Regions from separate parts of the Sphingobacterium thermophilum genome, predicted to be linked through region 3. Evidence: riboswitches for the same ligand, from Rfam matches in the RefSeq annotation. Region 3 holds a riboswitch; each other region holds the start of a gene.
The links. A riboswitch is a leader RNA that binds a small molecule or an ion and turns the genes downstream of it on or off. The one in region 3 is predicted to bind S-adenosylmethionine.

Region 1 (4,208 bases), on a different contig from region 3:
GCTGAAACAGCATGCTACCTACCAAAAGTTTAAGGATGCCGATGAAGATCTCAAGTCACGCTACCCTAACGTCACACCCATAGAAAACTGGTTTTACGAAACCTATTTCAACATACCCCAAAATCGCAAATACATACAGATACGTATCGAACAGGAACCTATCGTCGGCACCATGCTTGCCAACACCTATGTGGTGGTAAGTGCCAGTCGTGCCGTACCCCGCGTACCAGCAAAGGATGACTCCGTACGTTACGTGATATCGGACTTCGACCTTACGGGACTTATCACGTGGTATCGCATTGCAACTCTTCCACCTAAGGAGGATGTGAAAATCACACAAAAAATCAACAAGCTGCTCATGGAGCTGGACAACATCAACCAAGAGCTACTTGCAGAATCCAACGCCACTACCCTCTTTGACACCGTAGCAGTGCTTAGTGGAAAGAAGGCCAACCTCGTAGAAGATGTGGCCATCGGTGTGCAGCTGGCCAATAGACCTCTCGAACACCGGATTAATACCAAACATTTGCGGCAACTTATACAACAGGAACTCTCCTCACGTGAAATACACTCCCCCTTCAACATAGAAGTTAGGGACAACCATCGCCTTATTTATCAAACTTCGGACCCTAGCACCTTAAAACATCCGGAAAAGCTTACACGCTACACCACCGAACTGTTTAAAGGTGACCGCACTAACTCAAAAGGAAGACTGTCCATTTATTTTCCCAACAAACGGAATATCATTGCCAAAAATATCAGCTATCTGCTGTTACCTACTTTAGCTCTTCTAGCCTTGCTCGTCGGTTGTTTTGCCTACACGCTGCGTATTATCTTCCGTCAGAAGAAAATCTCCGAGATGAAGACGGACTTCATCAACAACATGACGCATGAGTTCAAGACACCGGTAGCGACAATCATGATTGCCAGCGAATCCCTGCGCGATCCAGAGATATCGTCTGACGCTAAGCGCGTCAACAAGTTGGCAAATATCATCTACGACGAAAATGTACGCCTAGGCAACCATATCGAACGCGTATTGAATATCGCTAAACTCGAGAAAGAAAACCTTAAAATAGAACGTACTGACGTGCATCTCAACAACGTCATCGATGACGTGTTGGAAAGTATGACCTTACAGCTCAACAAAGCTAAGGGAACACTACACAAAGAGCTTAATGCAACCGATGATTTGGTGATTGGCGACGAATTGCATCTGTCCAACGTAATGTTTAACTTAGTTGACAACGCTATTAAATATAGCCCGAACAACCCTGACATTACGGTTAAGACATACAACACAAACGGCAAGATTGTTGTAGCCGTATCGGACAAGGGAATGGGAATGACAAAAGATCAACAGGAAAAAATCTTTGACCAATTTTACAGAATACCTACGGGAAACGTACATAACGTAAAAGGTTTCGGCTTAGGATTGAGTTATGTTCATGACATCATAAAACGGCTCGACGGCAAGATTACAGTAAAAAGCGAAAAGGATAAAGGCACGACATTCGAAATCAGTATGCCTTTGAAAAAAAGCCTTAAAAATCTAGAATAAAGAAGAAAGTTATGCAAAAGATATTATTAGCAGAAGATGATCCTAACCTAGGAGAATTGCTGAAAGATTACTTAGAACTAAAAGGAAAGTTTGAGGTTGTCCTCGTCGAAGACGGCGATCAAGCCTTGGAAGCTTTCCGTAAGGAGGAGTTCGATTTATGCATCTTTGATGTGATGATGCCCAAAAAAGATGGATTCACGCTAGGCAAAGAAATCCGCAAGGTAAATGAAAACATTCCAATTATTTTCGCTACGGCAAAAAGTATGATGGAAGATAAGACCGAAGCATTTGAACTTGGTGGTGACGATTATATCACCAAGCCTTTCCGTGTGGAAGAACTGCTACTTCGCATCAACGCCTTGCTGAAAAGAGCTTCTAAAGACAAAGAGGAAGAGCTGGCCGACAAATTCGAAATTGGAGACTACTTCTTCGATTATACCAGCCAGGTTATCACTTACAAAGGCCAGCAACAAAAGTTGTCTACCAAAGAAGCTGAGCTCCTTCGTTTATTATGTCTGAAAAAAAACGACGTACTCACACGCGAAGAAGCACTTAAAAAAATATGGCACGATGACAACTACTTCACCGGAAGAAGTATGGACGTTTTCCTCAGCAAGTTACGTAAATACCTGAAACAGGATCCAAACGTCGAAATCGTCAACGTGCACGGAAGAGGATACAAATTATTGGTAAGCTAATTAAAATTTATTTCATAAAATAAAGGCCTGAAACATATGTTTCAGGCCTTTATTTTATAGAATATTAATTTATTAATTTCTCAAATCACGGACACAACGAATATTCATCTTTGGACGATATATATAGTTTATTGATTTTCATAAATTTCAGTAAAACAAAATATTCCTCTTAGGAAAAAAATTTTGAAACTCTTAGAAAAATATCTATTTTAGCCACGCTTATAGAGAAAGGCTGAGGGACTAGACCCGAAGAAGCCTTAGCAACCTGTCTCTTGACAAGGTGCTACATTCTACCCTACTAATGATGGGAAAGATAAGCTGAGTTCACTATTCCGAGTGGCCTTCTCTTAGCAAAGGATTTAAGAAACAATTTAATTTCAACAATTTTATGTTACTAACAAACAATTTAGGCTACCCACGTGTAGGCCCTTTCCGTGAATTGAAAAAGGCTAATGAAGCTTATTGGGCAAAAAAAATCAATGCAGAGGAATTACAACAAGTAGCTAAATCTATACGTGAAAACAATTGGAGAACTCAAAAAGAAGCAGGTATAGATTTAATTCCTTCCAATGATTTCTCTTTCTACGATCAGGTTTTAGACCTATCTCTTACTGTTGGTGCTATTCCGGCGCGTTACAACTCTTTGTTGGATAAGCTGGACAGCAACTATAGCTTGGACCTTTACTTTGCTATAGCCCGCGGTTTCCAAGAAAATGGAATTGACGTTACCGCCTCGGAAATGACCAAATGGTTTGACACCAACTATCACTATATTGTTCCTGAATTTACCAAAGACCAAACATTCAAATTAAGCTCCCAAAAGTTCTTAAACGAATATAACGAAGCTAAAGCCTTAGGCATTGAAACTAAACCTGTAATCATTGGTCCTATCACCTTCTTGTTGTTAGGAAAAGAGAAAGAAGCTGGCTTCGACCGTATCGACCTTATCGACAGATTGTTGCCTGTTTATGAAGAAATTCTTGGTAAATTGGCCGATGCAGGAGCGCAGTATATCCAAATTGACGAACCTTATTTGGCTTTGGATCTTTCGGAAAAAGTTAAAGCTTTATATCCTGAGGTTTTCAAAAAGCTGAACACCGCCGCCAAAGGAGCTAAATTGATTGCTACCACCTACTTCGAAGCACTAAGAGACAATGAGGATATCGCCGTAAACCTTCCTGTCCATGCATTACACGTGGATTTGGTACGCGGTGAAAACCAATTGGATACCTTGTTGCCAAAAGTTCCTTCTACTTTAACGCTGTCATTGGGTATCGTGGAAGGACGTAACATCTGGAAAAACGACTACGAAAAATCGTTAAACAAGATAAAACAAGCTGTCGATACTTTAGGTAAAGATAGAGTATGGGTAGGTACATCTTCTTCCCTGCTACATGTACCATACGACTTGGATAGCGAGAAAAAAGAAGAAACACTACCTGCTGAAGTAAAAAACTGGTTAGCTTTCGCCAAACAAAAGCTAGCAGAAGTGAAAGACTTAGCTGTATTAGCTGAAGGTGAAGTAGACGCTAAAACTGAGGAAAACTTCGAAGCAAACAAAGCTGCTGCAGAAAGCCGTCGCACATCGCCGTTGATTCACAAACCTGAAGTTAAGAACAGAGTTAACAATATTACGGACGACGACGCAAAACGTACTTCACCATTTGCCGTACGTAAAGCTCTTCAACAAGAGAAATTCGGCCTTCCGAAATTCCCTACCACCACTATCGGTTCGTTCCCGCAGACTAAAGATGTACGTAAATGGCGCGCCGACCTTAAAAAAGGGGTAATCACTCAAGAAGAGTACGACAAGGCTATCGCTGAAGAAACCGAAAACGTTATCCGTCTTCAAGAACAATTGGACATCGATGTGTTGGTACACGGAGAGTTCGAGCGTAACGACATGGTGGAATACTTCGGTGAGCAGTTGGCAGGCTACGCCTTCACAC
Region 2 (4,208 bases), on a different contig from region 3:
ATAAGGTCGGAGTTGGAAAGCTTATGGACTTTAGACGATGTGTTGTTGGCCGAGACAAGAGGGTTTTTTGACTTATTCTTCATCTCATTGGCATCCACAAATAATGCTTTGAACATGTCTTGGAAGGCCTTTATCGCTTCGCTAAGACTATCTAAGTAGGATTTTGTCTTTTCGTAGATCTCGTTGTTCAGAAGATTGAACAGCCGATGGGTGTCAGCAGAGGCTAAAGCCCCGTCAAATTCTTGGAAGTTTTCGCTGAAAATAAGCTCTGCCAGCTGACTTAGCTGGTTGCGGTAATTCCAGTTTTCGTTGTTGTTTATCTTTTTCTCCGCAAAATCGATGATCCATTCCAGCAGTTGAGGCTTTTCGTCTAAAGATTCATTAAGCATACGGGTAAGGTCTGCTTTGACCTTACTGGTGTTCATTTCAATTTTGTATGCTGCATCGAGGTTAAGTTCATAGGTAAATGACCGTATAACCTTCTGTGAGAAACCATCGATAGTGCTGATGGTGAAATGACTATAGTCGTGCAGGATCTTGCGAAAGACACGTAAGGCTTTCTGCTGGATGACGTTTTCCGACCACTCGCTATTCTGTTGTAAAAGTGGTTTTCTATAATCGTCAATTTTTTTGGAGGTGTCACCTACTGCCAATCCTCGCAGCACGAGAAGGATGCGTTCTTTCATTTCGGCAGTAGCCTTATTGGTGAAAGTGACGGCTAAAATTTCACGATAGCTGTTTTCGTTGGTCAACAGCAGGGTAATATAATGTAACGTAAGGCTGAATGTTTTTCCCGAGCCGGCGGAGGCTTTGAGAATCTTCAAAGGAGCAACATGCGTCATGGTGATAATACGATTTGGAAGATTGAAAATACAGTTAAAAGCGCAATATGGCAAGTTATTTCCTTAGGAAAGTAGTAACTCAGAGGCCGTGTCCCTATAAATGTCAGATAATCAGCTTTTGTAGAAAAGTGGTTGATTGATAGAATAATTTATTCTTTTTGTCAAAAAATTTTTATCTTTGCGTCCCCTCTTACATGAAGTACGGGGGATATGTTGAATACATAATTAATTAAAAAAGAATGGCAACTAAAATCAGATTGCAAAGACACGGTAAAAAAGGAAAACCTTTTTACCATGTAGTAGTAGCAGATTCACGTGCTCCACGTGATGGTAAATTCATTGAGCGTTTAGGTTCGTACAACCCTAACACTAATCCTGCAACTATCGTTTTGGATTTCGACAAAGCTTTGGATTGGTTGAACAAAGGTGCACAGCCTACTGACACTGCTCGCTCTATTTTATCAGCAAAAGGTGTTTTATACAAAAAACACTTATTGGGTGGTGTTAAAAAAGGAGCTTTTGATGAAGCTACTTTAGAGAAAAAATTTGCTGCTTGGTTAGAAGCTAAAGAAGCAAAAATCGCAGGCACGAAAGAAAGTCTAGCGAAAGCTAAAGAAGAAGCTAAAAAAGCGGCTCTTGCTGCTGAGGCTGCTAAGAAAGCTGAAAAAGCTGCGGCTATCGCTGCTAAAAATGCTCCTGCTGCGGAGGAAGCTCCTGCAGAAGAAGCTGCTGAAGCTACAGAAAACAACGAAGAAACTGAAGGATAATTCTTTCATAAAGTATTCGGAAGAGCCGATTCATCAAATGAATCGGCTTTTTTTGCTATTTTTGGGATTTCTAGATTCATAAAATGACAGTAGAAGAAGGTTTTTATATAGGATATGTATCCAAGACGCGTGGCCTGAAAGGGGAAGTGCAGCTGTACTTTGAGTTTGATGCGTACGACGAGCTGGACTTGGACGTGATATTTTTGGAAGTAAACAAGAAACTGGTTCCTTATTTTGTACAAAGTATCAAGTTACACAACAACAGTACGGGTTATGCATTTTTCGAAGATATAGACCATATAGATAAGGCCCAGCCTTTGGTGCATCGTAAGATGTACCTTCCGAAGGATAAGCTACCGGAGCGAGATCCCGACGACTTCCGTTATACGGACCTGATAGGCTTTTTGGTCATCGACGAGCAACATGGCGAGTTGGGAGAAATTACCGACGTGCAAGAATTTCCACAGCAGTTTGTGGCCACAGTGGATATAGATGGTAAAGAATTGATGTTCCCTCTTTCGGAAGATTTGATACTGGATATCGATGTGGAGGAAGAAATTATAGAGGTAGATTTACCGGAGGGATTAGTCGATTTGTATAAGGAATAATAGGAAGAGCATACCGTTCTTCCTTTTTATTTTATAAGTCTATAGTAACAAAAATAGCGTAATAGTATAGCAGGATTGTAGACTAAATTGTAGATAAATTTTGTTGTTATCATTCTATTCGCGATATTAGCGGGGCTTATAGAGAAAGGCGGAGGGAATAGACCCAGTGAAGCCTTAGCAACCTGACGGAGGTCAAGGTGCTACATTCTACCCCTTGTGGGAAAGATAAGTCAGTGAAAAGCCCATCTCTTAGTCTTTTCTCTAAGCCTAAACTGAAATAACAACATGAAAATTATAGACCATATCAAGAATGCAAAGGGAAAAACTTTGTTCTCTTTTGAGCTGTTGCCTCCGGCCAAAGGTCAAGGCATCCAAAGTATTTTTAATACAATGGATGAACTAATGGAGTTTAACCCTCCGTTTATTGATGTTACATACCATAGAGAAGACTATCTGTATAAGCAGCACCCTAATGGGCTTCTAGAGCGCGTAGCCTATCGTAAGCGGCCGGGAACGGTAGCTATATGTGCTGCTATCATGAATAAATATAAGGTGGATGCCGTGCCTCACCTGATATGTGGTGGTTTCACCAAGGAAGAAACCGAAAATGCACTCATAGATTTGGACTTTCTGGGGATAGACAATGTGTTGGTTTTACGTGGTGATGCCCGCAAGGGTGATCCTGATTTTATTCCTACTCCTGGAGGGCACGCCTATGCTACGGAACTACTGGCACAGGTCGTAGATATGAACAACGGCAAATACTTGCATGAAGATATAGAAGGATCGAAAACGAACTTCTGTATAGGAGTGGCTGGCTATCCGGAAAAGCATTTCGAAGCTCCCAACTTCAATACCGATTTCAAATGGTTGAAGAAAAAGGTGGAAATGGGCGCCAACTTCATCGTAACCCAAATGTTTTATAACATCGATAGATACAAGGAGTTTGTGATAAAATGTCGTGACAACGGTATTGATGTTCCTATCATTCCGGGGCTGAAACCTTTGACCAATAAGAAACAACTGATTTCCTTGCCAAAAATCTTCCATCTAGATATTCCGGAAGAACTCAGTAGCGCTATCGAAGAATGTAAAACGAATGCCGACGTACAGAAAGTAAGTACAGAATGGATGGTAAATATGTGTAAGGAGCTTATCGACTTTGGAGTACCTGTATTGCACTTCTACACGATGAGTAATCCGGGGCCAACGAAAAAGATTGTAGAACAATTAGCATAATAAGAGGGGATTTCTTCAGAAAATCCCCTCTTTCCATTGATAGCGGAGAGCGTGTTAGAATTTTATTCCCACACCGAATCCTAGTAAGAAAGGATTGATATCCACTTTTGCAGGAATGTGTAGTCCAGCGGCTAGATTGGAAGCATCTACGTTTACGTCTGTCTTTAATAGGATGTTTTTCACATCAAGATTTAAGAAAATATTTTTGGAAATGTTGATATCGGTACCTAGTTGCATGGCAAAGCCGAAGGTGTTATCATAGCTGATATCTTTTACGGTATTTCCGGCATCCGGATTGTAGAAGATTGTATAGTTTACACCTGCGCCTACATATGGCTTCCATACCTTGTTAGGACGGAAGTGGTATTGCAAAGTAAGGGTAGGAGGCAGCAGCCACACATCTCCTAAGTCTACATTGGCATTGGCAGCACCGCCGATAGCCGAAAGATCGGAGTTGGTAGTATGAACATTATGCTTTGTTGTTCCTAAAATCAGTTCGGCCGCAACATTTTTCGAAAAGAAATAAGTGATGTCTAATTCCGGAATAAATGTGCTAGATACAGACACATTGCCTCCGATGGTCGAAATTTCTGCGTTCTCCACGGGTACAACACCTACTCCTCGAAGACGAATCTGCCATTTATCATATTCTTGGTTTTCCTGAGCTTGAGCAAACCCTAATGAGAAAATTAATCCTGTTACGATAGATAATATTGCCTTTTTCATATCAATTAATTTAGTTGTTTGTACAA
Region 3 (4,208 bases):
ATGCCATAGGCGTGCGAGGCAACGATAGTCAACTTGTATTTAGGGTCAAAGCCACCAACATCTAAGATGGGGTTGGTTTCGGCGAAGCCTAGCTCCTGTGCTTTTTTTAGGGCGTCGGCATAGCTTTGTCCTTCGTTAAATACTTTGGAAAGGATATAGTTGGAGGAGCCGTTGAAAATCCCGCTTACTGAATGCAGCAGCTCATTGTCATAGTATTCTTCTAAATTGCGGATGATTGGAATACTGCCACATACTGCTCCTTCGTACAAGAGTGAGGTGCCATATTGTTGTTGTAGTTCCGTAAGTTCTTGGAGATGTGTAGCAATCATTTTTTTGTTGGCAGAAACCACATTCTTACCCGATGAAAGGGCTCTTTTGGTGATTTCGAAAGCTGCCTCGGCATCGTCGATAAGCTCGACTACGGTATTGATTTCCGGGTCATCGAGTATAGCATTGGCGTCTGTGGTGAATAGTTCTGCCGGCAATGAACGCTTTTTGTCGGCATTCTTAATGACAAATTTTTTTATTTCTAAGTTTAAGTTTTTTGTTTTGATAATGTCGTATAATCCTTGTCCCACAACTCCAAACCCGAACATTCCGATAGTAAGTTTCTTACTCATAAAATAAAATAACTGTAGTTTCTCTTTTCCCTTATTTTCTGATATTAAAAAATTAAGTAGTCAGAAGACTACTTAATTTTTTCGAAAGCTTGTGCTAAGTCGGCTTTGATATCGTCAATATGTTCGATACCCACGGACAGACGTAACAATCCAGGGAATACGCCGGCCTTAGCTTGTTCTTCTGTCGTAAGCTGCTGGTGTGTTGTCGCAGCAGGATGTATGATCAATGTTTTGGCATCTCCTACGTTTGCCAAGTGGCTTATCAGTTGTAACGCATCGATGAATTCGTTCGCTTTGTCGGCTCCTCCTTTGATGGAGAAAGATAAAACGGCACCATATCCATTTTTAAGATATTTCTGTGCATTATGGTGATGAGGATGGCTCTTCAATCCAGGGTAGCTTACTTTTTCTACCTGAGGGTGAGCTTCCAACCATTGGGCGATTTCGAGCGCATTGTCCACATGGCGTTGCACACGTAATGATAATGTTTCCAAGCCTTGCAGCAATAGGAATGAGTTGAATGGAGATAAGGAAGGACCGAAGTCTCGCAATCCTTCTACGCGTGCGCGGATGGCAAACTGTATATTGCCGTAAGGACCGTTTTCGCCGAACACTTCAGAAAATACCAAACCGTGATAACCTTCTGAAGGCTCTGAGAATTGTTTGAATTTGCCGTTACCCCAATTGTAGTTGCCACCATCGATAATCACTCCGCCGATACTTGTTCCGTGGCCGCCAATCCATTTGGTAGCTGACTCTACGACAACATTAGCGCCGTGTTCCAAAGGTTTGAAAAGATAACCTCCGGCACCGAAAGTGTTATCCACAATAAAAGGAATGTCATATTTACGTGCTACAGCAGCGATCTTGTCGAAGTCAGGGATATTGTAAGAAGGGTTACCGATAGTTTCTACGTAGATAGCTTTAGTCTTTTCGTCAATAAGCTTTTCGATATTTTCGGCATCTGAATCTTCGGCAAAGCGTACTTCGATACCTAATCTTTTGAAGGCTACCTTAAATTGGTTGTATGTACCTCCATAAAGGTTAGCGCCTGCAACGAAGTTATCTCCGCTTTCCAAGAGGTTGTTTAATGCAATAAACTGCGCGGCCTGTCCGGAAGATACAGCAACGGCAGCCACACCACCTTCCAATGCTGCTATTCTTTTTTCGAATACGTCGGTGGTAGGGTTCATGATGCGTGTATAGATGTTTCCGAACTGTTTCAGCGCAAATAGGTTAGCACCATGTTCTGCATTCTCGAAAACATATGAGGTAGTTTGATAGATTGGAACAGCTCTTGATCCTGTTGTTGGGTCGGCCTCTTGGCCAGCATGTACTTGTAAAGTTTCAAATTTTAAGCTTTTATTCTCAGCCATTTTCTTTTCAATTTTTCAGGTTATAAAAATATATGATGATTTACTCCTTAATAATAATGTATTCAGAAGGGTGGTCGTCTTTTATATAGCAATATCTGTAAGGAAAAATATTGCAGACGACTAGCGCATTCGCATGCACGAAATAGAATGTTTACGGGTGAAAAATGCGGAAAGGTGTTCCTTAACAGGAAGGTTGTCAATCGGATAATTTAATGTTGTCTTCGTTGAATATATCATAGTCTTTTACATTTATATGCTCTAAAACGACATGTTTTAGACAGGAATTGGCACCTTTTCAGCCTTTTGCTGCTGGTTGCCAGTGGGTCACTGAGCCAGTCTCTCGCCACTTCTTTATAAATCAAGACCAATCCTTGAAAGGTTTTGATTAGTAATATGCTACAAAAGTACTCGACAAAGATAGTAGAATTTTTGTAAAATTAAAATTATTTAAAAATTTCTGTAAAACAAAAAGAGCGGCTTCAGAGGCCACTCTTTTATGTTTAATGTATGTAGGGCAGCACTTAAAACTTAAGATGTTTGACAGTCAATCCATTGTTGATAAGCTGTTTTAAGGCATCAATACCTATTTTGAGATGTGTTTCCACATATTTTTCGGTTACGGAAATGTCGGAATCCGCTGTTTTGACGCCTTCAGGAACCATGGGCTGATCAGATACCAATAGCAGGGCTCCTGTAGGGATTTTGTTGGCAAACCCTACGCTAAATATGGTAGCGGTTTCCATATCCACAGCCATGGCGCGGATGGATTTCAGATATTTCTTGAAAGACTTGTCGTGTTCCCACACGCGGCGGTTGGTTGTATACACCGTACCTGTCCAGTAGTCTCTTCCATATTCACGGATGGTGGTGGATATAGCCTTTTGGAGAGCGAAAGCCGGTAGGGACGGTACTTCGGGAGGGAAGTAGTCGTTGGACGTACCTTCGCCGCGTATTGCTGCAATAGGAAGGATTAGTTCACCTACACCTATTTTCTTTTTTAGTCCACCGGTTTTTCCCAAGAATAGAACAGCTTTAGGCCTTACGGCAGATAGGAGGTCCATGATGGTGGCGGCCATAGGGCTTCCCATACCGAAGTTGATGATGGTGATGCCGTCTGCGGTACATGCCTGCATGGCTTTGTCTTCCCCATAGATGGGTGCATCGTCGTGCATGGCTGAAAACAACTTCACATATTTGGTGAAGTTGGTAAGCAGGATGTAATTGCTAAACTCTTCTAAAGGTTTTCCTGTATATCTAGGCAGCCAATTGTTGACTATTTCTTCTTTTGTTTTAAGTCCTGGAGTTATAGGACTTTCTACTGTTTTTTTTTCTTTCTTCATAGTACTAAATTTTAATGTTAACCCCAAAAGACACGAAACCCTCACTTTGGAGGAGTGAGGGTTTCGCTGCTTATGCTACTTTCAGCTTCTTGATATCTGCTTTGGCGAATTTTTGCTTCGCATATTCCAGCGTGATATGAAGCGTCTTGTCCTCACTCTGATCTTTTGTGGATGGAATCTCAAACATGGCATCCAGCATGATAGCTTCACAGATGCTTCTCAAGCCACGAGCCCCCAATTTGAATTCCCAAGCCTTGTCTACAATAAAGTCGAACACTTCCTTGTCAAACTTCAGCTCTATGCCTTCATATTCAAACAGTTTTGTGTACTGCTTAATCAAGGCATTTTTTGGTTCTGTCAAGATGCTCAAGAGCGCCTTCTTGTCTAGCGGGTTCAGGTGCGTCAATACCGGAAGACGACCAATCAACTCAGGGATTAAGCCGAAGCTTTTCAAATCCTGAGGAGTGATATACTTATAGAGGTTATTTAAATCTATATCTTCCTCTTCGTCTTTCATTTTATAGCCTACGGTCTGTGTACGCAGACGGTTGGCGATTTTCTTTTGGATGCCGTCGAAAGCTCCACCGCATATAAACAAAATATTGTTTGTATTTACGGTGATCATCTTCTGGTCTGGGTGTTTACGTCCACCCTGCGGAGGTACGTTTACGTTGGTTCCTTCCAGAATTTTCAACAGCGCTTGTTGAACTCCTTCCCCCGACACATCGCGTGTGATGGAAGGGTTGTCGCTCTTGCGTGCGATTTTGTCAATCTCATCGATATAGACAATACCTCTTTCTGCTGCCGCTACGTCGTAGTCTGCTGCCTGTAATAGGCGGGTAAGTATACTTTCTACGTCTTCTCCCACATAT

Region 1: linked by a shared signal. The riboswitch ahead of metE (5-methyltetrahydropteroyltriglutamate--homocysteine S-methyltransferase) and the one ahead of ABD873_RS00815 (O-acetylhomoserine aminocarboxypropyltransferase/cysteine synthase family protein) in region 3 are both predicted to bind S-adenosylmethionine.
Region 2: linked by a shared signal. The riboswitch ahead of metF (methylenetetrahydrofolate reductase [NAD(P)H]) and the one ahead of ABD873_RS00815 (O-acetylhomoserine aminocarboxypropyltransferase/cysteine synthase family protein) in region 3 are both predicted to bind S-adenosylmethionine.

The regions. Positions count from the first base shown of each region.
Region 1 is NZ_BAABGR010000035.1:268,758-272,965, forward strand. Features, by position in the region: gene ABD873_RS11905 (sensor histidine kinase) at 1-1,561, shown strand, start outside; gene ABD873_RS11910 (response regulator transcription factor) at 1,573-2,259, shown strand; SAM riboswitch class I at 2,476-2,579, shown strand; gene metE (5-methyltetrahydropteroyltriglutamate--homocysteine S-methyltransferase) at 2,648-4,208, shown strand, end outside.
Region 2 is NZ_BAABGR010000015.1:259,799-264,006, forward strand. Features, by position in the region: gene ABD873_RS07080 (UvrD-helicase domain-containing protein) at 1-842, opposite strand, end outside; gene ABD873_RS07085 (30S ribosomal protein S16) at 1,082-1,609, shown strand; gene rimM (ribosome maturation factor RimM) at 1,693-2,217, shown strand; SAM riboswitch class I at 2,351-2,449, shown strand; gene metF (methylenetetrahydrofolate reductase [NAD(P)H]) at 2,503-3,456, shown strand; gene ABD873_RS07100 (OmpW/AlkL family protein) at 3,511-4,182, opposite strand.
Region 3 is NZ_BAABGR010000003.1:22,010-26,217, reverse strand. Features, by position in the region: gene ABD873_RS00820 (homoserine dehydrogenase) at 1-620, opposite strand, end outside; gene ABD873_RS00815 (O-acetylhomoserine aminocarboxypropyltransferase/cysteine synthase family protein) at 689-1,996, opposite strand; SAM riboswitch class I at 2,243-2,356, opposite strand; gene ABD873_RS00810 (AMP nucleosidase) at 2,518-3,336, opposite strand; gene clpX (ATP-dependent Clp protease ATP-binding subunit ClpX) at 3,407-4,208, opposite strand, start outside.